2 regions of the Aeromonas sp. TECH754 genome follow, and region 2 is predicted to be linked to the other one. Evidence: riboswitches for the same ligand, from Rfam matches in the RefSeq annotation. Region 2 holds a riboswitch; the other holds the start of a gene.
What was found. A riboswitch is a leader RNA that binds a small molecule or an ion and turns the genes downstream of it on or off. The one in region 2 is predicted to bind thiamine pyrophosphate.
Positions count from the first base shown of each region.

Region 1: it holds a riboswitch for thiamine pyrophosphate, as region 2 does, so the genes downstream of both, thiC (phosphomethylpyrimidine synthase ThiC) here and thiB (thiamine ABC transporter substrate binding subunit) in region 2, are expected to answer to the same signal.

Region 1 is NZ_JBWBRA010000001.1:3,523,225-3,534,411, forward strand. Features, by position in the region: gene ACZ9IL_RS16000 (ParA family protein) at 1-173, shown strand, start outside; gene ACZ9IL_RS16005 (SIR2 family protein) at 175-1,038, shown strand; gene ACZ9IL_RS16010 (REP-associated tyrosine transposase) at 1,111-1,650, opposite strand; gene thiH (2-iminoacetate synthase ThiH) at 2,258-3,481, opposite strand; gene ACZ9IL_RS16020 (thiazole synthase) at 3,478-4,245, opposite strand; gene thiS (sulfur carrier protein ThiS) at 4,247-4,453, opposite strand; gene ACZ9IL_RS16030 (HesA/MoeB/ThiF family protein) at 4,450-5,220, opposite strand; gene thiE (thiamine phosphate synthase) at 5,210-6,787, opposite strand; gene thiC (phosphomethylpyrimidine synthase ThiC) at 6,784-8,799, opposite strand; TPP riboswitch at 9,072-9,185, opposite strand; gene ACZ9IL_RS16045 (aryl-sulfate sulfotransferase) at 9,270-10,799, shown strand; gene ACZ9IL_RS16050 (hypothetical protein) at 10,835-11,187, opposite strand, start outside.
Region 2 is NZ_JBWBRA010000001.1:4,449-15,635, forward strand. Features, by position in the region: rRNA gene ACZ9IL_RS00015 (23S ribosomal RNA) at 1-330, shown strand, start outside; rRNA gene rrf (5S ribosomal RNA) at 455-569, shown strand; gene ACZ9IL_RS00025 (early set domain-containing protein) at 1,089-1,541, shown strand; gene ACZ9IL_RS00030 (adenosylcobalamin-dependent ribonucleoside-diphosphate reductase) at 1,751-3,898, shown strand; gene ACZ9IL_RS00035 (TSCPD domain-containing protein) at 3,908-4,591, shown strand; gene ACZ9IL_RS00040 (PhoH family protein) at 4,801-6,171, shown strand; gene thiQ (thiamine ABC transporter ATP-binding protein) at 6,240-6,947, opposite strand; gene thiP (thiamine/thiamine pyrophosphate ABC transporter permease) at 7,016-8,659, opposite strand; gene thiB (thiamine ABC transporter substrate binding subunit) at 8,635-9,615, opposite strand; TPP riboswitch at 9,669-9,759, opposite strand; gene ACZ9IL_RS00060 (PilZ domain-containing protein) at 9,851-10,141, shown strand; gene ACZ9IL_RS00065 (transglutaminase-like domain-containing protein) at 10,269-11,187, opposite strand, start outside.

The DNA of each region.
Region 1 (11,187 bases), 3.5 Mb from region 2:
GAGAAATACCAAACATGTTCAGTCTTATTCCTTTAGCACAAGCAGTAAACGCGCCAATTGGCGCGCTTGTTAGTGCGGATGGATTAGTGGGAAGTCATTACTCTCAATCTAAAAAATATCACACTATTCTAAAGCAAATAACAGCAAGAATCCTGAGTAATATAGGTGAATGATATGAGATGGAGCCCATCTTTAGTTAGAGAGATTGCCGACAGACGCTGTATCATTTTTTTAGGTGCTGGGGCATCATCTACAAGCAAAGGTGATGGAGGGAAAAAACCACCGTCATGGAAAGATTTTTTAGAAGATGCAGTGAGAGAGTTAAATCTAACTGACGATATAAAGCGACTATCTCAAGAAAAAATCGACTCAATGGATTACTTGAATGCGGCAGAACTAATATTCTCTGACATCAATATCCCTGATTCTAAGGACTTCTTTAGACAGCATTTTTTGACCCCGAGATATACACCATCAGAACTTCATAAGATCGTTCACGAACTTGATGCAAAAATAGTAATACAAACCAACTATGATGTTATATATGAAAAAGAGTGTGGGCCTATCGATGGTGAAAATGGCTATGTTGTAAAAAGATATTATGACGAAAACACCTTAGATGATATTCGCTCTCCCAATAGAGTAATTATAAAGGCACATGGTTGTGTAAAAGAGCCTGAAAGATTAGTTTTAACTCGATCTCAATATTTCAATACTAAGAGTCAGCATCAAAACTTCTATCATTTACTCGATGGATTGTTTCTTACTCACACAATCTTATTTATAGGGTGTAGTTTAACAGATCCAGATATACAATTAATTTTAGAGAACACTAACATATCAATTAAATGTGCGCATCCACACTATGCGTTGATGCCTAGTGGTGAGCATTCATCAATCGTTAACGCTATCCAAAAAGCGTATAACATCCGATATATAGAGTATGACAATACAAATAATGATTACTCAAAATTCATCCCTGCCTTAGATGTTTTAAGAAATGAAGTTATAGCGCTACGCAGTACAGTTCCATCTTAATGCATCTCATCAGCCAAAAATGGTGCAATGCGCTCCGCTTATTGCACCCTACGTTAACCACGCTAATGCCGATTATTTATCGTCGTGTGGCATTTCATATTCTGGTATGGAGGTCTCTCCCCATGATAATGGATACCTGTCCTGCTGCACCCAACGATGGAAGGTGGAATATGGCCAATCTTTCGGGGCTGTTACCAATCCATGTTTAACTGGATTGATGTGTATGTAATCGAGGTGGCGATTGAAATCTTCTTGATCGCGGATCAAATGTTCCCAATAGCGTCGTTGCCAAATACCCCGCTCACCACGATTCCAACGTGATTCAGAACGCTTCTCTGTGTTGGGGATGGCTCGTGAGAATTTGCTCTTTATTTGTCGCCAGCGCAGGGGAAAATCCGTATCCCCTTGCGGCAATTCCAACAAGGCGTGCAGATGCTCGGGTAAGACCACCCAACCATGGATCAAAAATGGGTGTCGACCTTGAACCTCTCTGACAACCTGCCTCAGCAAATCGATCCGTTCGGTTAACAGATGGTTATGCTGACGCTCGGCCAAAACTACCGTAAAAAACCAGGTTCCCCCTGGTTGCCATGCCCGTCTGTAATCTGCCATTCCCATCGCACCCTCTATCAGCCATGGAGATAAATGTGGCTCAAATGGCGCAAAATGTGGGGGGGCAATGAACAACGTGAATTGCGCCGCTTACCATAACAAACCCATGTGTTGTCGGTGCAATGCGCTTCGCTTATTGCACCCTACGATTGCCCCTGAAGCTCTGGTGGGCACGACCTTGGTTTCCCCCCTCTTATTCGCTGAGGCGAGCCCGCTTGTCCAGGCCGCAAGACAGGATGTCGAGCGAGCGGCGCCGGGCCATGGATGGCCCGTCGGCGCGTGCCGTTGGACAAGCGGGTGAGCCGAAGGGACCCGACACAGTCGGGCGAATAAGCGGGGGTGGCCTTTCTTTTGGTGACTTTTCTTTGGCCACGCAAAGAAAAGTCACTCGCCTCAGCCCGAAGGGCGGGCGAAACCCTTCGAGGCCAGCGGCCTCGCGTCCTGCACGGCGAAGCCGTGCCATCTATCACCCACACAACAAAGCGGACGATTAAGTCTGACGGCTAATCGATCCTACGATTGCACGGCAAAGCCGTGCCCTCTCACAACAGGCACGGAGTTTGACTGAACTCCCCGGATGCCACCGGCAAAGGGGGCGTGGCCGCCCCTATCGGCCCAAAAACGCCTCCCAATCTTTGAAGACAGGCTGCAACCCCGCCTGCCTCACGGCAGCCGCCACCTCTCCCAAGGATCTGTCGTCATGGATGGCGAACTGCTCCAGCTCCTCCTTGCCGCCATCGGCGTAGCCACCGGGCTGGGTGCGCGACTCCGCCGACATCTGGGTGATGCCGAGACGCAGGGCGCCGTTGCGAAACGCTGGTGACTCACGAGTGGACAGCGACAGGTCCAGGGTCGGCGAGAACAGCCGCCAGGCGCAGATCAGCTGCACCAGCTGGCGGTCCGACATCACCACCTCAGGCTCCAGGCCGCCGGTGCAGGGGCGCAGCCGCGGGAAGGACAGCGAATAGCGGCTCTGCCAGTGGTGGCGCTCCAGCCAGCTCAGATGCTCGGCGACGAAGTAACTGTCGGCGCGCCAGTCCGGCGACAGACCGATCAGCGCCCCGAGGCCAATCTTGTCCACCCCGGCGCGGCCGAGCCGGTCCGGGGTGGCGAGGCGCCATTCGATGTCCTGCTTGTTGCCGCGCAGGTGATGGCGGGCGTAACTGGGGGCGTGATAGGTCTCCTGATAGACCATGACAGCATCCAGCCCCAGAGTTTTCAGCTCGGCATACTCGGCTTGGGAGAGCGGCTGCACCTCCATCGCCAGGGTACTGAAGTGGCGGCGGATCTGCGGCAGGTGTTCACGAAAATAGGCCATGCCGACCTTGGTCTCGTGCTCACCGGTCACCAGCAGCACGCTGTCGAAGCCACGCCCCTTGATGGCCAGGCACTCACGCTCTATCTCCTCGCTATTCAGGGTCTTGCGCTTCAAGCGGTTGCTCATGGAGAAGCCGCAATAGGAGCAGTCGTTGGCGCAGAGGTTCGACAGATAGAGCGGCACATAGAAGCCGACCGTGTTGCCGAAACGCTGGCGGGTGAGACCTTCTGCCAGCTGCGCCAGCTGGGGCAGATAAGCCTCTGCCGCCGGGGAGATCAGCGTCATAAAATCCTGCAGATTGCGGCGCGACTTGCCGAGGGCTAGCTCCACATCCCGGGCCGTCTTGGCGCGGATCTGCATGCCGATATCGTCCCAGTCCAGCTCCCGCCAGCGGTCGATAAAGGAAGACTCCCTCCCCCCCCACCCCTCTCCCACAGAGAGAGGGGAAAAAACAGAGGCCCCCTCCGGAGCAGCAGCCGCAATATCTTGCCCTGTTGTCACTCCCTGGCTCATAGGGCCTCCAGAAAATCGGTCAGCGGGCTGGAGGCTTGGGCCTGAATGCCGCGAGCACCGAGGCCGGCCATATAGGCGCTGCGACCGGCCTCGCAGGCCAGCGCGAAGGCGCGGCCCATGGCGACCGGATCCCGGCTCACCGCGATGGCGGTGTTGACCAGCACTGCATCGGCGCCCAGCTCGAAGGCCGCCGCCGCGTGGCTGGGGGCTCCTATTCCCGCATCCACCACCACGGGCACCCGCGCCTGCTCGATGATGATCGACAGGAACTCCCGGGTAACCAGCCCCTGGTTGGAGCCGATAGGCGCACCAAGCGGCATGACGGCGGCGCAACCCGCTTCTTCGAGCCGTTTACACAGCACGGGATCGGCGCCGCAATAGGGCAGCACCACGAAACCCTCCTTCACCAGCTGCTCGGCGGCTTTCAGCGTCTCTATGGGATCGGGCAGCAGGTATTTCGGATCGGGGTGGATCTCGAGTTTCAGCCAGTGGGTGCCGAGCGCCTCGCGGGCGAGTCTGGCGGCAAACACCGCCTCGGCGGCAGTCTTGGCGCCCGAGGTGTTGGGCAGCAGCTTGACCCCGAGTTTCAGCAAGGGGCTCAGGATATCGTCGTGGCGCTTGCCGGGCTCCAGCCGCTTGATGGCCATGGTGACGAGCTGGGAGCCGCTCGCCTCGATGGCGGCGGCCATCAGCTCAGGCCGGGCGAACTTGCCGGTGCCGGTAAAGAGGCGGGATGAGAAATCGTGATCGGCAATGCGTAGCATCTTAGCCTCCGGCAATGGCAGTAAACAGATGGATCTCATCCCCGTCGCAGAGCGGGGTCTCGGGCCAGCGGCTGCGGGGCAAGACGGCGCCGTTGAGGGCCACGGCAACCCCGTGTGGAGCCACCCCTTGCGCCGTCAGCAGCTCGGCCACGCTCTGGCTAGCTGGCTCACCGAGGGCCAGCGCCTTGTCGTTCAGTCGAATATTCATTGGCAATCCTTCTTGGCGCTGCCGTTGCCATTGCTGCAAACAGGGCAGGCGGGATCCGCAGGCAGCTGCAGACACTGCCACTCGTGGCTCAAGGCATCGAAGCGGCGCAAGGTGCCTGCCACCGGGCTGGGGCGCCCGAGCAGCAGCTTGAGTGCTTCGAGCGCCTGCAAGGATCCCATCACGCCGACCAGAGGGCCGCTGACGCCGCTGCTCTGGCAGCTCTCTCTTATCTCGGTATCCGCAGGGTAGAGGCAGGCATAGCAGGCTTGCTGCGGGTCTGTGCGCACCATCAGCTGGCCCTGCCAGCCGACGGCGGCGGCCGAGATCCAGGGCTTGTTTTGGGCCACGCAGGCGGCGTTGATGGCGTGGCGACTGGCGAGGTTGTCGCAGCAGTCGATCACCAGATCCACCTCGGCCACGAACGCCGGCAGGCTCTGCCCATCGAGGCGCTGGTTGATGGCGATCAGCTCGACGTGGGGGTTGTGGGCTGCCAATCGCACCCGGGCCAGCTCGGCCTTGGAGCGGCGCAGATCCTCCCCCGTGTATAGGATCTGGCGTGGCAGATTGCTCGAATCCAGGGTATCGCCATCGGCCAGCCAGAGGGTGCCGACGCCGGCCCCGGCGAGATAGAGCGCGAGCGGCGAGCCGAGACCGCCGAGGCCGACCACCAGCACCGACTTCTCTTTCAGCCGCGCCTGCCCCACCTCGCCGATCTCCGCCAGCATCAGCTGGCGGCCGTATCTCAGATACTCTTCGTCAGAGAGCATGCTCAACCTCCTCTGTCATGGCGGAATGCGGCGCATCGCCGACCCCCACTGCCGCCAGCAGACGCGCCGTGGCCTCCTGCCAATCGGCTGCCGCCGTGATGGCCGACACCAGCGCTATGCTGCCAACTCCGCTCTGGACGACCTGCCCGACCCGCTCCTCGCTGATGCCACCGATGGCGACCGTGGGCCATTCGTTCATCAGGGCGCGATAGTGGTGCAGCCGCAGCAGCCCTTGCGGACGGGATGGCATCTGCTTGGTGTTGGTGGGGAAGATATGACCCAGCGCTATGTAGGAAGGGGCCAGCTCCCGGGCCCGCATCAGCTCGAAGTAACCGTGGGTGGAGATGCCAAGACGCAGGCCGGCGGCCTGGATGGCGGCGAGATCCGCTGATCCCATGTCCTCCTGCCCCAGATGCACGCCGTAGGCACCCGCGGCCATGGCCTGCTGCCAATGGTCGTTGATAAAGAGCCGGGCGCCGTGTTGGCGACCGAGCGCTACCGCCTCGACAATGGCAGGCGCCACCTCTTCGGCTGGCAGATCTTTGATGCGCAGTTGCAGGGTCTTGACCCCTTGAGTGAGCAGCCGCTTGAGCCACTGCACCGAATCCACCACCGGATAGAGGCCGAGGCGATGCTCGGTCTGGGCGAAGGGCCCCTGCGGCAGCCGGGCACCCTGTTCGATACAGAGACCGAAACGGCGATCCAGCGTGGATCCCGGGAGCACGGCGCGGGGGAACTGAGCGAGATCGGCGGGCCAGCCGAGATGGGCGATGGGGCCTGGGCCGGCCCCCACCCCTTGCGCCCCCGTCAGCCCTTGCTGCAGATAAGCGCGCGCCAGGGTGATGGCGTCCTCCACCGGATAATCCTGTGCCACCACGGCCGCGATGGCGCTGGCGTAAGCGCAGCCGGTGCCGTGGCCGTGGCGGGTGGCCAACCGTGGCGCCGCCAGCCAGAACTCGCGGCTCTCGTCCTGGTAGTAGTCGAGGCAGTGATCCCCGCTCCAGTCGAGATGACCGCCCTTGACCAGCACCGCCTTGGCGCCGAGTTCCCGCAGTCGCGTCGCCCCCGCTCGCACCAGCGCCGGGCTGGTCGCCGGAATGCCGGTCAGTGCCTCCAGCTCGGGGCCGTTGGGGGTAATGAGTGACAGCTGCGGCAGCAGCTGCTCACGCACCGCCGCCAGCATGTTCGGCTCCGCCATGGGGGTGCCTGTGCTCGCAATGGCGACCGGATCGTAGACCACGAAGGGGGCGCTGAGGGTCGTCAACCGGCGCGCCAGCACCTCCACGTGCAGCCGGGTCGGCAGCAGGCCTATCTTGATCGCCGCCGGGGGCAAGTCGACGCCGAGGGCGTCGATCTGGGCGCAGAAGCTCTGCATCAGCACCGGATCCACCATCTTCACCGCCACCGAGTTCTGGGCGGTGATGGCGGAGATGACGGTGCAGCCGTGCACCCCGAGGCTGTGCAGGGTATGCAAGTCTGCCTGGATGCCGGCGCCGCCCCCGGAATCCGAACCGGCGATGGTCCAGACGATGGACTTGGCTGCTCGTTGTTGCGCCATTGGGCTCATGCCTCGGCCTTGAGGTTGGCGGCTTGATGGTAGATTTCGCCCCCCTTCTCCTTGAAGGTCTCTGCCATACGAGCCATGCCGGTTTCAACTTCGGCCACGACCCGCTGCTGCTGGCCATCCATGCCTACCAGCTTCACTTCGACAGCTTCGAGTCTGGCGGCGTAATCGCGCACATCCTGAGTGATCTTCATGGAGCAGAACTTGGGGCCGCACATGGAGCAGAAGTGCGCCACCTTGCCGGACTCCTGGGGCAGGGTCTCGTCGTGGTAAGCGCGAGCGGTCTCGGGATCCAGCGCCAGGTTGAACTGATCCTCCCAGCGGAACTCGAAGCGCGCCTTGGACATGGCATTGTCGCGGATCTGGGCGCCGGGATGACCCTTGGCCAAGTCGGCGGCGTGGGCGGCAATCTTGTAGGTGATGAGGCCCTGTTTGACGTCCTCCTTGTTCGGTAACCCCAGATGCTCCTTGGGGGTCACGTAGCAGAGCATGGCGCAACCGTACCAGCCGATCATGGCGGCCCCTATGCCGGAGGTGAAGTGATCGTAACCGGGGGCGATGTCGGTGGTGAGCGGGCCCAGAGTGTAGAACGGCGCCTCGTGGCAGTGCTCCAGCTGCTCGGTCATGTTGCGCTCGATCATGTGCATGGGCACGTGACCCGGCCCCTCGATCATCACCTGCACGTCGTACTCCCAGGCAATCCTGGTCAGCTCCCCCAGGGTGCGCAGCTCGGCGAACTGGGCCTCGTCGTTGGCGTCATAGATGGAGCCCGGACGCAGGCCGTCCCCCAGGGAGAGCGCCACGTCATAGGCGGCGCAGATCTCGCAGATCTCGCGGAAATGCTGGTAGAGGAAGCTCTCCTTGTGGTGGGAGAGGCACCATTTGGCCATGATACTGCCGCCACGGGAGACGATGCCGGTGAGGCGCTTGGCGGTCATGGGCACGTAGCGCAGCAAGACGCCGGCGTGGATGGTGAAGTAGTCCACCCCCTGCTCGGCCTGCTCCAGCAGGGTGTCGCGGAACAGCTCCCAGGTGAGATCCTCGGCGATGCCGTTGGTCTTCTCCAGCGCCTGATAGATGGGCACAGTGCCGATGGGCACCGGGCTGTTGCGCAGGATCCACTCGCGGGTCTCGTGGATATAGCGGCCGGTGGAGAGATCCATCACGGTGTCGGCACCCCAGCGGGTGGACCACACCAGCTTCTCCACCTCTTCCTCGATGCTGGACGTCACCGCCGAGTTGCCTATGTTGGCGTTGATCTTCACCAGGAAGTTGCGGCCGATGATCATGGGCTCGGCTTCCGGGTGGTTGATGTTGCTGGGGATGATGGCGCGACCGGCGGCCACCTCGGCGCGCACGAACTCGGGGGTAATGTTCTCGGGCAACCTGGCGCCGAAGCCCTGACCCGGATGCTGGGTCAGCAGCAGCTCGGAGCGCACCCGCTCACGACCCATGTTCTCGCGAATGGCGATGAACTCCATCTCCGGGGTGATGATGCCCTGGCGGGCATAGTGCAGCTGGCTGACCCACTTGCCGGCCTTGGCGCGACGCGGCTTGGGCAAATTATCAAAACGCAGGTGATCCAGCCCCTCGTCGGCGAGACGCTCCTGGGTGAAATGGGAACTCAGCCCCACCAAGGATTCGGTATCACCCCGCTCCAGGATCCACTGTTCACGCAGGCGCGGCAGGCCGCGGCGCACATCTATCTCGGCGCGCTCGTCGCCATAGGCACCCGAGGTGTCATACACCGGCACGGGTTCGTTCGCTTCGAACTTGGGGTGCTCCTCAGAGCCACCGACGAAGGTGTCGGCCAGGGCGATCTCCCGCAGCCCCACCCGAATGTCCGGACGCGAGCCTTCGATGAAGATGCGGCTGGAGTTGGGATGGGCCATGCCCTTCAAGTTATCGATAAAGCGCTGGGCGCTGGCGCGCTGCTGGCGGCGGCTGACGGGGACTGACTTGGCATTCTCTGAAACAGACTGTGCTTCTGGAGCGGACTGGATTGGGGTAGACATAGCAAAACTCTCATTAACTGATTGAAGTTATGGGTGTTTGCTTGTCTGGAGTTCGAGGAGAAGTGATGAACCAGCGGGCGAGATGTGCTGCAAGAGGGAGCGAGCTCGGGATGTTTTCTTCCCTGCTCTGCTGTCCGACGCCCTTTCGGGCGGGCCGTGCGCCACCCAACTGAGACGGCGCACGGGACAGACTCCCTCTTGTGCGCCCTGGCTTGCCTCGGGATGGCCCCTTTGGCAGCTGGGGAGGCTTGTCTCTCCCCCGGCGCGGCAACCCCCTGGTTACCCTTGTTTCCCTTCGCAGGTTCTAGCCTGATCAGGTTCCACGGATCCCGAATTAACGGTCTCAGCTTCGCGTCGTTCGACGGTCGGCACTCCGACAAGATGGCGCCAGTATATACGGCTCACTTTTTAACTCAACTATGAATTTTTCACTACACTGGAGACACCTCATTAACACAGGGACGACGTTTATGATGACTCGCAATGATGTATATCTACTCAGTTTTTTCTGCTTTGGACTTTATGGATGTAATGGTGACAACGATAGTAAAACTCTGGCAGAGCAATTAGTTTACGATCCGGAAACACAAGTAGTGGAGAATGACACGCACAGCTCAGTATTTATTTCAACCTTGAATCTAGTTGGATTAGATACAACGAAAATAAAAAATATTTCGTATAATATACAAACGAAAGATGGTCATCATGCCAAGCCGGTTTTTGTTAGTTATGATTGGAAATATCTGTCTGACAACGGCCTGTATAACATTTCAAATAACAACATCCAAGTTCCACTCTTCGGCCTTTACAGCGACCATCAAAATAATCTCACGATTACAATCCAGTTTATTGATACCAGTAGCTATACATTCCAGAAAACGGTGAATACTGCAGCCTATATTGATAGCGTGGGTATCTATGACGACGTTGGGGTAAGTATCAAGCCAACATCGACTCCCAGTTACAGCTATTTTTACCTTAAAGGATCGCTAAAATCCCCCATTATCATGGATATAGATGGTGAAATCCGGTGGGATGCTGATATCAAACGACCTTCAAGTTCATCTATATTTTTAAACAATACCTTCTTGACAGGAAGTAGTACTAATAAAACCATAGACACTTTATCTCTCTATGGAAAGACGACCGCAATGACTATTAGTGGCACAACTATGGGTAATGATGCCCGTTTCCACCACAATATTGACTTTGGTAAATATGGTATTTTAGTGGCGTTGGATGGCACTACGGATGGAATATTTAAATTAGAGTCATTCCTGAGTGAAATCGACAGCGATGGCAATGTAATAAAAGAATGGGACCTCGGTAAAATATTTTTTGAATATATGCAACAAGAGGGCGATGACCCCAGCAATTTTGTCAGGGATGGCGTTGACTGGTTCCACATGAATGCAGCCACCTATGACCCTACCGATGATACCCTGGTTGTCTCCAGCCGTGAGAATTTCGTAGTAAAACTGGATTACAACACAGGAAAAATTATCTGGTTATTGGGTGATAATACCAAGCACTGGTATTCCTATCCATCCTTACAGAAGTTGGCTTTATCTCTTTCCTCAGGCCAGGAGCCTATAGGGCAGCACGCAGTATCTATCACCAAAGAAGGGAAATTGATGCTGTTCAACAATGGATTGAGGAGTATGAACAATCCGTCTGGAACCCCCGCCGGTATCGATTTACTTACCAGCCAGACAGCCATCTTCGACATTGATAGTCAAAATAAAACTGGCCATGTTTTATGGAGTTTTGATGATGGTATTTATTCCGATATCTGCTCGAGCATTTATCAGGACAAGATATCCACTCAAGGAGATTTTCTGATCAACTACGCGTCTGTCGACAATAGATCCCGCGTCATCATTCAGGGAGTAAATAAGGATAAACAAAAACTATTCGAATTTACATACCCAAGTCCAAGGCCCTGTGCCACCTCCTGGAATGCTATCCAGATACCTCTAGAGAACATCCACTTCGAATAAGTAAAGAGATAGCGCCACTCTGTGGTGCTATCTCTTTATTCGTCTTCCGGATTGGGGAGCAGCACCTCGGTCAAGCGCCCCTCCTCATCACGACTCAGCACCAACTTGCGGCCCGGTTGCAGGTCGACGGGGTTGCCATTCAGCCAGCGGGTCTTCGCATCGAACATCAACCCCCCCAGCTCTTGCAGCAGCAAGGTTTGGCCAGCCACGGCGAGCAGCCGATCCTCTGCCCGCTGCCATTGACTGCTCTGCGCCAGACTCGGGGGCGAGGTGACCAGCTGGATCTGCTCGGCGACACCGTAACGGCTCTGGATGGCGAGCCGCATGCCGGGCCTCAGTTCATCGGCCCGCTCCACGCCGACCAGCTCGGCACTGCCGAGTTCCAGCT
Region 2 (11,187 bases):
CGAGCTGGGTTCAGAACGTCGTGAGACAGTTCGGTCCCTATCTGCCGTGGGCGTTGGATGATTGAAGGGAGTTGCTCCTAGTACGAGAGGACCGGAGTGAACGAACCTCTGGTGTTCGGGTTGTCACGCCAGTGGCACTGCCCGGTAGCTAAGTTCGGAATCGATAACCGCTGAAAGCATCTAAGCGGGAAGCGAGCCCTGAGATGAGTCATCCCTGACCCCTTGAGGGTCCTAAAGGGCCGTTGGAGACCACAACGTTGATAGGTGGGGTGTGTAAGCGCGGCGACGTGTTGAGCTAACCCATACTAATTACCCGTGAGGCTTAACCATACAACACCCAAGAAGTGTTCTGGGCCTTGTAGCAAGTGAACGAACTACTTATCTAATTCAGTGATAGTGACAAGGCAAACGCCTAAGTCGTTATTCACGTCAGCTTTCCAGATGAAGTTTTTTGCCTGGCGGCCATAGCGCCGTGGAACCACCTGATCCCATGCCGAACTCAGAAGTGAAACGCGGTAGCGCCGATGGTAGTGTGGCATTCGCCATGCGAGAGTAGGACACTGCCAGGCACCCAATTAGAAGAAGCCCGCTCAATCGAGCGGGCTTTTTTTTGCCTGAAAATCGTAATTTTATAGTATGAATATCTACATAATGCTTATTTAATGGTTAGAAATATTGATAAAGTTGATTTATTAGTCATGACAACTGCCTTTTATTTCTCTGATTACCCGCCTCCTGAGCCACTCTCGATACCTGATACCTGATACCTGATACCTGATACCTGATACCTGATACCTGATACCTATTCCTGTGCCTGCCAGCCTGCCGATAGGCCATGGCTTGGGTGGAGGATCCCGCTTGCTCGGCTCGGGAGTGGCAGGCCAACCGGCACCATCAAGACGCTTTGGCCCCACCTCGCACTCTTCTTCTCTCGCAGAACAGATAGCTTTTTGTCCCTTTCTCGTTGTTTTGGATATAAAAAGCACAGAATGTGATACCCCTACCTTTCTTGCCGAGTCCGCTCTGCTTTAATTCGTCTGCTCACATTCGATGGGCCAAGGAATCACAATAATCTGAGGAATGGACACATGTTCAAGAGAACAGTAACGATGATGCTGGCGGCGGGAACCCTGGTATTAGGCGGTTGCGCATCTAACGGTGGCGCTGAGCAGGCGGGGGCGGACAACAGCGATTTCGGCGGCAAGTCAATCTACCTGCGCGGGGAGATGAACGACTGGATGGCCAACGATGAGACCAAGGCGGTCAAGGTGGCCGACAAGCTCTATATGGCCAAGGGTACCCTCAAGAAGGAGTGGGCCCCCTACAAATTCAAATTTGGTGACTCAAGCTGGAGTTGCGGCACCAACTTCGGCTACAAGAGCCCAAGCGATGGCGTCGCCGTGCTGGGTGGTGAACCTGTTCCGGTCAACCCCTGCTCCAAGTACGAGGACATGAAGTTCTCGCCGGAGGCGGACGGGGTCTATGAGTTCTATCTGAACCTGGCTGGCGAAACCCCGACGGTGTACGTCAAGAAGCCCTGATCCGGCCCCGAGCGGTCAATCCCTCGGGCAATGAACGGTTAACTGCCCCGGTCCAGCACTCTGCTGGCCGGGGCGTTTTTTTAGGCTTTTGGCGGTGGTTCATGATATGGGTGCTACTATATATAGTGTTTTTGTATTTCACATTCATCTATTGGTTGTGTTTTGATCTTCTGCATGACGTTGATGCATTCACATAAGGTGGCTTGAAAATGGCTAAATCCAACCCTGTGCCGGCGAGTGATCCCGGCGCCGATCTCATACCCCTGCAGGAGACCTCCCTCGAGATCTGGGACAGCAAGTATCGCCTCAAGCGCAAGGACGCGACTCCCATCGATGGCTCGGTTGACGAGACCTACCAGCGGGTGGCCCGCGCCCTGGCAGCGCAGGAGCGCGAACCCGATGCCTGGTATGAGCCCTTCCTGTGGGCGCTGCGCAACGGCGCCATCCCGGCGGGACGCATCACCTCCAATGCGGGGGCCTTCGAGCACAAGCCCGCCACCTCCACCATCAACTGCACCGTCTCCGGCACCATCGAAGATTCGATGGATGACATTCTCGGCAAGGTCCACGAGGCGGGGTTGACCCTGAAGGCGGGTTGCGGCATCGGCTATGACTTCTCGACCCTGCGTCCACGCGGAGCCTTTGTCTCCGGGGCTGGGGCCTACACCTCGGGCCCGCTCTCCTTCATGGATATCTACGACAAGATGTGCTTCACCGTCTCGTCCGCCGGCGGTCGCCGCGGCGCCCAGATGGGAACCATGGATATCCGTCACCCGGACGTCATCGAGTTCATTCAGGCCAAGCGGGAGGATGGCCGCCTGCGCCAGTTCAACCTCTCCCTGCTGATCACCGAGGAGTTCGTCAAAGCGGTGAAGGAGGATGCTCCCTGGACGCTGATCTTCCCTTACACCGCCAAGGAGGTGGAGCAGGACGGCATCGCGCTGGACGACCCCGAGCAGGTGCTCTGGGCTGATTGGCCGAACAAGGAAGGAGTGGTCATCAATGAGCTGGGCCAGGTGGCCTGCAAGCGCTACAAGACACTGCCCGCCCGCAAGCTGTGGAACGTCATCATGAGCTCCACCTACGACTACGCGGAGCCCGGCTTCATCCTGATCGACAAGGTCAACCAGATGAACAACAACTGGTTCTGCGAGGAAATCCGCGCCACCAACCCCTGCGGCGAGCAGCCCTTGCCGCCCTACGGCGCCTGCCTGCTGGGCTCGGTCAATCTCACCAAGTTCGTGCGCAATCCCTTCACCGATCAGGCCAGCTTCGACTGGCAGGTATTTCGCAAGGTGGTGGCCATTTTCACCCGCATGCTGGACAACGTGGTGGAGATCAACCAGCTGCCGCTGGCCAAACAGCGGGAGGAGATCATCAACAAACGTCGTCACGGCATGGGCTTCCTCGGTCTCGGCTCGGCCCTCACCATGCTGCGGATCAAATATGGCTCCGCCGCCTCCGTCGCTTTCACCGAGCAGGTCTCCCAGGAGCTGGCCATGACCGGTTGGCGCGAATCCCTGGCGCTGGCGACAGAGAAGGGCCCGGCCCCCATCATGGAGCAGGAGTTCGAGGTCACCGGCAAGATGCTGCGGCTGCGCCCCGAGATGGCCGCCGATGGCATCAAGCTTGGCGACAAGATCAAGGGCCGGGTGCTGCACGCGCGCTACAGCCGCTACATGCAACAAGTCGCCGGAGTGGACCCCGTCCTGGTGGCCGAGCTGGCTGAGGTGGGTGGTCGTTTCACCCATCACAGCAGCATAGCGCCGACCGGCACCATCTCCCTGTCGCTCGCCAACAATGCCAGCAATGGCATAGAGCCGAGCTTTGCCCATCACTACAGCCGCAATGTCATCAAGCCGGGCAAGAAGAGCAAGGAGAGCGTGGACGTCTACTCGTTCGAGCTGCTGGCCTACCGTGGGCTCGTCAATGCTGGCGCCATGCCCTATGGGGAGGAGGAGGCGACCCGGCTGCCGGACTACTTCATCACCGCCGATGACATCAGCCCGGCCCAGCACGTGGACATCCAGGCCGCAGCCCAGCGCTGGATCGACTCCTCCATCTCCAAGACCGCCAACGTGCCGACCGACTTCCCGTTCGAGCAGTTCAAGGACATCTACCTCTATGCTTCTGATTCGGGGCTCAAGGGCTGCACTACCTTCCGCTTCAACCCGGCCGCCTTCCAGGGGGTGCTGGTGAAGGAGAAGGATCTGGAGAATACATGTTACGAGTTCACCCTGGAGGATGGCTCCGTCATCACCGCCAGGGGCAACGAAGAGATCGAGTACGATGGCGAGCTGCACACCGCCGCCAACCTCTATGACGCCTTGAAAGAAGGCTATTACGGTAAATTCTGAGGACGACACATGGTCAAGAAGATCGACAGCAAAATCGTCGCCTACAAGGTGAAGACCCGGGATGAGCCGCAAGAAGCGCCGGCCCCGCAAGATGACGTGGTGCACATGCACGAGACGGTGCTGCGGCCGGAGCGGCTGATGGGCACCACCTACAAACTGAAGACGCCGGAGCATGTCTCCGAGCACTCGCTGTTCATCACCATCAACGACATCATTCTCAACGAGGGCACGGTGCACGAGACCCGCCGCCCGTTCGAGATCTTCATCAATTCCAAGAGCCTGGAACACTACCAATGGATAGTGGCGCTGACCCGGATCATCTCGGCGGTGTTTCGCAAGGGCGGGGATGTCACCTTCCTGGTGGAGGAGCTGCGCTCGGTGTTCGATCCCAAGGGCGGCTACTGGAACAAGGGCAAGTACGTTCCCTCCCTTATCGCCGAGATTGGCAACGTGATCGAGACTCACCTCACCGAGATCGGCATGCTCAAGGTGCCCGGGCTGGATGAGCACCAGCAGGCATTCCTGGCCGAGAAACAGGCCGAGCTGCAGGGCGGACAACAAGCGGAAGCACAGCAGGTCGGCAGCGGTTTCCCGGCCAGTGCGGCGCTCTGCTACAAGTGCCACACCAAGGCGCTGGTGCAGAAAGATGGCTGCATGACCTGCCTCAACTGCGGCGATTCCAAGTGTGGTTGAGGGGATAGCGAATCGAAAAAGACCGGCCGATGAGCCGGTCTTTCTTGTTGGCTGTTTTTTGTTCGGTCCATGGGGGAGCCAAAGGGATTTGTTGCACGCTGGTAAAATCGGGCGTAGCGTTGGGAAGTAATAAAACTGTCACGGCGGTGTGGTTTCAATGACATCTGAGATTCACACGCGTGGCACCTTCAGTGCCAAGGAGGATGCTTATGGACAATACGGACCGAAAGCTGTTTATCCTGGATACCAACGTTCTGCTTCACGAACCCCTCGCCATCTACTCCTTCAAAGAGCACGACGTGCTCATCCCCATGACGGTGCTCGAAGAGCTCGACAACATCAAGGATCGCCAGAAGGACGTCAGCCGTGATGCCAGGGTCGCCATCCGGGCGCTGGAAGACGTGTTTCGTGATGCCACTCCGGAGCAGATAGTGCAGGGGGTGGCGCTGGCCGGGGAGGCGAGCGGTCATATCTCCATCTTCAGCGATCACCACCTGCCCCAGGATGCCGAGGTGTTCACCGACAAGGAGGCGGACAACCGCATCATCAACGCGGCTCTCTACCTGCAAAAGCACGAGATGAAGCGCCAGGTGGTGCTGGTGACGAAAGACATCAACATGCGTCTCAAGGCCAAGGGGGCCGGGCTGGCGCACGTTGAGGACTATCGCAGCGACCAGTTGATCGACGACATCCGCCTGCTGGCCAAAGGCTTCCAGGTGGTGCCCGGCAGCTTCTGGGAGCGGGTCGGCGAGTGTGACAGCGAGACCCATGGCCGTGACACCGTGCATGTGATCGATGCCAATCTGCTGGAGGGAGTACACGTCAATCAGTACCTGCTGGACGAGGAGAACTTCTTCGCAGCGAGGGTGCTGAGTCACGATGGCCACAAGATCCGCCTCAAGGATCTCGGCCGCGAGCGGCTGATGTCGCGCAAGGCCTGGGGCGTTCACCCCAAGAACGTCTATCAGGGCATGGCGCTGGATGCGCTGCTGGATCCGCACATCGATCTGGTGATCCTGACCGGCCCGGCGGGCTGCGGCAAGACCCTGCTGGCCATGGCGGCGGCGCTGGAGCTGGTGATTGAGAAGGGGATCTACGAGAAGGTGATCGTCACCCGCAATACCCCGGAGATTGCCGAGAGCATTGGCTTCCTGCCCGGTACCGAGGAAGAGAAGATGATGCCCTGGCTGGCGGCGGTGACCGACACCCTGGAGGTGCTGCACAAGCAGGACGAGAACATGAGCGGGTCCCTGAGCTACATCATGGAGAAGGCCAACATCCAGTTCAAATCCGTCAACTTCATGCGCGGGCGCAGCATCCAGAACACCTTCGTGCTGCTGGACGAGTGCCAGAACCTGACCGCGTCCCAGATCAAGACCATCATCACCCGTTGCGGCGAGGGCACCAAGATCGTCTGTTCCGGCAACCTGGCCCAGATCGACTCCAACTACCTGAGCCCGGTCACCTCGGGGCTGACCTACATCGTCGAGCGCTTCAAGGACTTCGATGGCAGTGCCAACATCTTCCTGAACGGGGTGGTGCGCAGCAAGCTCGCCTCCTTTGCCGAGGAAAATCTCTGATTTCACTGAATATCTTCATACAAAAAGGGAGGCCATTGGCCTCCCTTTTTTGATCCCGCGCTCCTGCCCTAGGCACTCTGCGAGTGGCCCAGATAGCGCTGAAGGCCCGGGTGACCGCTGTTTTGCAGAATGTCGGGCGTGCCCTGCAGGGCGATGCGTCCCTCGTCCACGAACAGCACTCGATCGGCGATGAGTTGGGCATCCTCCGGGTTGTGGGACACCATCAGCACGGTAATGCCCTGCTCGCAGGCGAGGCGGGCGACCTCCGCCAGCATTTCCCGGCGCAGGGCGGGATCCAGCGCCGAGAAGGGTTCGTCCAGCAGCAGCAGCGGCTTGCCGCGCACCAGGGCGCGGGCCAGCCCCACCCGTTGCTGTTGACCACCGGAGAGCTGCTCCGGCAGCCGATCCTGCATGTCACCGAGCCCCACCTTGATGGCCGCCTCTTTCACCTGGGCGCGTTGGGCCGGGCTCAGGCGCAGGCCGGGGTGCAGGCCGATGGCGATGTTGTCGAACACCGACAGGTGCAGGAACAGGTTGTGATCCTGGAACAGGGTGGTGACCGGCCGCTCGGCGGGGCCGAGCGGCAGCAAGTCGATGCCATCGAAGCTGAGACGGCCGGATTCTACCGGCACGAAGCCCGCTATCATGCCGAGCAGGGTCGATTTGCCGGCCCCGCTCGGACCGATCAGCGCAGTGATCTCCCCCTTGGGCAGGGAGGCGTTGAAGGTCACCCGCCAATCAGGGTAACTGGTTGTAAAATCATCAATTAACAGCATCTTTGACTCCTGTGATATGGCTGGGTGCGCAGACCGCATGTGAAACCGTGCCATGGCAGCAAACTCGACTATCCAGCATCCAGGTTCTTGCCTCCCAGACCCCGTTCCACCAGCCAGAACAGCGAGAAACAGAGGGTGAGCAACAGCAGGGCGGTGGCCGCCGCCTCGGTCAACCGGTAGCTGCCGAGTTGCTGATAGAGCAGCCAGGGCAGGGTGGTGAGCTCCTGGCTGCCGAACATGGCGATGGCGCCGAGATCCCCCAGCGACAATATCATGGAGAGTGCCATGGCCAGCGCCAGCGGGCGGCGCAGCAGGGGCCACTCGACGTACTTCAGGCGATGCAGGCCGCGCACTCCCAGGCTGTCTGCCAGCCGATCGTACTGGCGCACCACCAGTTGCATGGGCGCGCTGAGGGTGCGCAGCACATAGGGCAGCGCCATCAGGGCGTTGACCAGCACCACCAGCCAGGGGCCGAGGGCAAACACATCGGTGAAGGGCATGAACAGGATGAAGAGGCCGGTGCTGAGCACCACCGCCGGGATCATCAGGATCATGGAGCCGCTGGCCTCCCACAGGGCGGCCGCCCGTCGCTTGCGGGCCCGCACCCGCAGGTGGCGGCTGGTGAGCAGCAGGCCGGCCCCGAGCAGGGTGGCGAGGCTCCCCGCCACCAGCGCGATGCCGAGAGACTGGCCCCCCGCCTGCCACAGCCGGGACGAGCCGAGCGCCGTCAGCAGACCTGGGTTGAAGCCAGCGACGACGATGGCCAGCAGCGGTGGCAGGAAGATGGCGAGGCCGAGGGTGAGGGCGGCACCATCCACCCAGCGGGTGCCCGGCTGTTGTCTGTCCGGGCGCAGGCAGGGGCGGCGGCTGGTGAGGCGACTGGACGGGGTGGTCTGCAATTTGTGTTGCAGCAGCAACAGGCCCGCGGTCAGCAGCAGTTGCACCAGCGCCAGGCCGCCGGCGGTGGCGAGATCGAAGTCAAAGCGCAGGGCCTGATAGACGGCCACCTCCAGGGTGGTGGACTTGGGGCCACCGCCCAGCGCCAGCACTGTGGTGAAGCTGGTGAAGCAGAGCATGAAGATGAGGCTCGCCAATCCCGGCAGCAGGCCACGGATGATGGGCCACTCCAGCAGCCGGAAGATGTGGGAGGAATGCATGCCGAGCTGGCTGGCGAGGCGCCAGGAGGACTCGGGGATGCTCTCTATCCCTTGCAGAATGAGGCGCGCCGCGAGCGGCATGTTGAAGAACACGTGGGCCAGCAGTATGCCGAACAGGCCGTACAGGTAGTTGCCGGGGTCCAGCCCCAGGCTGCGCAGGGCATGGGGCAGCCAGCCCTGGGAGCCGTGCACCGCGACTATGCCGAAGATGGCGATGATGACGGGCAGTACCAGGGAGAGGCCAAACAGTTTCAGCAGCAGTCTTCGGCCGCGAAAACGGCGCCGCGCCAGGGCCCGGGCCACCGGAATGGCCAGCCCCAGACTCAGCAGGGTGGAGAGCAGGGCCTGCCCCAGGCTGAAGCCCAGCACATGGCGCAGGTAGGGGTCTGCCAGCAGGCTGCCAGGGAGCGTGCCCGCCTGCCACAACAGGGCGACGAGCGGCCCCAAGGAGAGCAACAGGATGATGCTGGTGGCTGCGCTACCCGGCAGCCACCAGAGAGGACGAGCCTGTGGTTTTACAGCGTGACGGCTCACTGGGTGACGGCTTGCAGCCATTCCTTGATCCAGCCCTTGCGATTGGCGGCCACCTCATCGGAGCTAAAGCTCAGCGGTTTGGTGACTGTGATCATCTGATCGAAGCCCTTGGGCAGCGGGGTGTCCGTCACCGGATACATCCAGTTGCCGGTGGGGATCGCCTGCTGGAAGGCGGGGCTGACCATGAACTGCAGGAACTGGTCCGCCAGCTTGTCTTGCTTGGCGCTCGCGAGCTTGGCAGCGACCTCCACCTGGCGATAGTGGCCCTCCTCGAAGGCCGCGGCCTGGTACTGGGCCTTGTTCTCGGCGATCAGGTGATAGGCCGGGGAGCTGGTGTAGGAGAGCACCATGTCCGCCTCGCCGTCGAGGAACATGCCGTAGGCCTCGGACCAGCCCTTGGTGACGGTGACCGTCTTCTTGGCGAGCTGGGCCCAGGCGGCCGGCGCTTCCTTGCCATAGACGGACTTCATCCACAGCATCAGCCCCTGACCCGGGGTGGAGGTGCGGGGATCCTGATAGATCACCTTGAGATCCGGGCGCTCCACCAGCTCTTTCAGGCTCTTGGGAGGGGTCTGGAGCTTGTCCTTGTTGTAGACGAAGGCGAAGTAGCCGTAGTCATAGGGGACGAAGGTATCGTCCTGCCAGCCACCCGGCACCTTGAGGGCAGCGAGATCCGTGTGATGGGGGGCGAACAGGCCGCTCTGCTTGGCCTCGCTCACCAGGGCATCGTCCAGCCCCAGCACCAGATCGGCCTGGCTGTGTTTGCCTTCCAGTCGCAGCCGGTTGAGGATGGCGACCCCGTCTTCCAGCGCCACCAGCTTGAGGGTGCAGCCGCACTCCTGCTCGAAGGCCTGCTTGATCTTGGGACCCGGTCCCCATTCGCTGGCGAAGGAGCCGTAGGTGTAGACGGTGAGGGTGTCGGCCGCGAAGGCCTGGGCACTGAGCAGGCTGGTGGCAACCAGCAGCAGGGTTTTCATTGATGGCACTCCTGTGAGTCGTGAAGTGCCAGCGGGGAGAGGGCGCAAAAAACGAGCGCCATGCCTCAAATTCCTCCGCCAGCATTATCTGGATCAGGTTCACGGGTATAATCTCAGCGGCAAGCCGCACCCCGTTTGAGAAACGAACCGCATTGTATTAACGTTCCTTGGGGGAGGCCAGCACAATTATTTCACCGGCCGATACGGGCGTAGCGGCATAGCAGAGGAGGTTCCCGTGATCACCAGTACCAAGGAAAGGCGTGCCTTTGCGCGCATGGTCATCAATGCTCCCGTCACCCTGTTTCAGCATCAGGACGTGCTGGAGGGGATCTGTCGGGATCTCAGCGCCAACGGCATGGGGGTCGAGGTGAACGAGCACAGCTTCGATGTGCATCAACTCATCCGGGTGAGCCTCGCGACCAGCAGCAACTTGCTGCCGCCGTTCGAGGTGCAGGCCCGCATAGTGCGGGTGCTGGAGGAAGAGGAGGGACTCTTGCTGGCGCTGGAGTTTCAGTCTCTGGCCTGACGCGGTAGCACATTCCACCACTTTTCATCGGCCAGCATCTGCTGGTCGATGTCATTTTGGTTTTCAGTAGATTGTTATGCTGCCGCTTGGCCATTCGCCATCGCTTCCCGGCCTGTCTGGGGGCGACTCAGTGGCTGGCCAGCACGGGCTGCACGCTCAACTGCCGGCTGTCGACCAGCGTCTTGCTGGTGGGAGCGAGCTGGCCGATGGGGAGCTGGGCCGGGCCGGTCGGCTCCATCAGCAGGTAGGTCTGTCCTTCCCAGCTCAGGGTCGCGTCTCCCGGCTTGGCGGGCAGGGCGACCCCCAGCAGTGCGTGGCCCGGCACGAACACCATGGCCTGGGGCAATTCCGGGAAGAGCTGGGCCAGCATGGCCGCCATCAGGGTCACCTTGCTGTCACAATCCCCCCGGTTCTGCTCCAGCACCTGACGCGGGGTCAGGAAGCCCTTGCCGGCCCGGCCAGACTGGCTGTCCAGCAGGCTATAGGGAATGGCTTGAATGAAGTCGAGCATGAAGGCCACCGTCTGCTGGCGTGCCTCCACCTCGGTGGTCCCCTGCCGCTTGAGCTGATCCGCCAGCGGTGCCAGCTCGGCCCGACTCTCCAGCGCGATGCGCACGTGATCCTGCTTGATGGCGGGCACCCCGTCGTACGGCGTAAAGCGCTGGAAGTAGTGCTGCTTGAGCCATTCCTGCTCCAATTTCGCCCGCTCAGGCCCGACCCAGCTCTCGGCCTCCCGCGCCTTGTCGGCGTTGCGGCTCCTGATGTTGAGGGCCAGCGCGGGGCGAGAGAGGGAGAACTGCACCTCGGGGAACGCGATGACGGCCTGCTGCAGCAACTGCTGCAACATCTCCTCCTGCATCCGCGCGGGTCTATAGGCGATGAGCGGTGGCAACTGGCCCGTCTCCAGCCGGTAGCTGAGCTGCTGCGCCTTGCCCTCCCTGTCCTGCCAGCCGACGTTGAGCTGACCGCCGTTGCTGTGAAAATAACGCTGCCCTGCCATTGCCGGCAGCGCGAACAGCAGGGCGCAGAGCAGGAGGCCGCTCGTT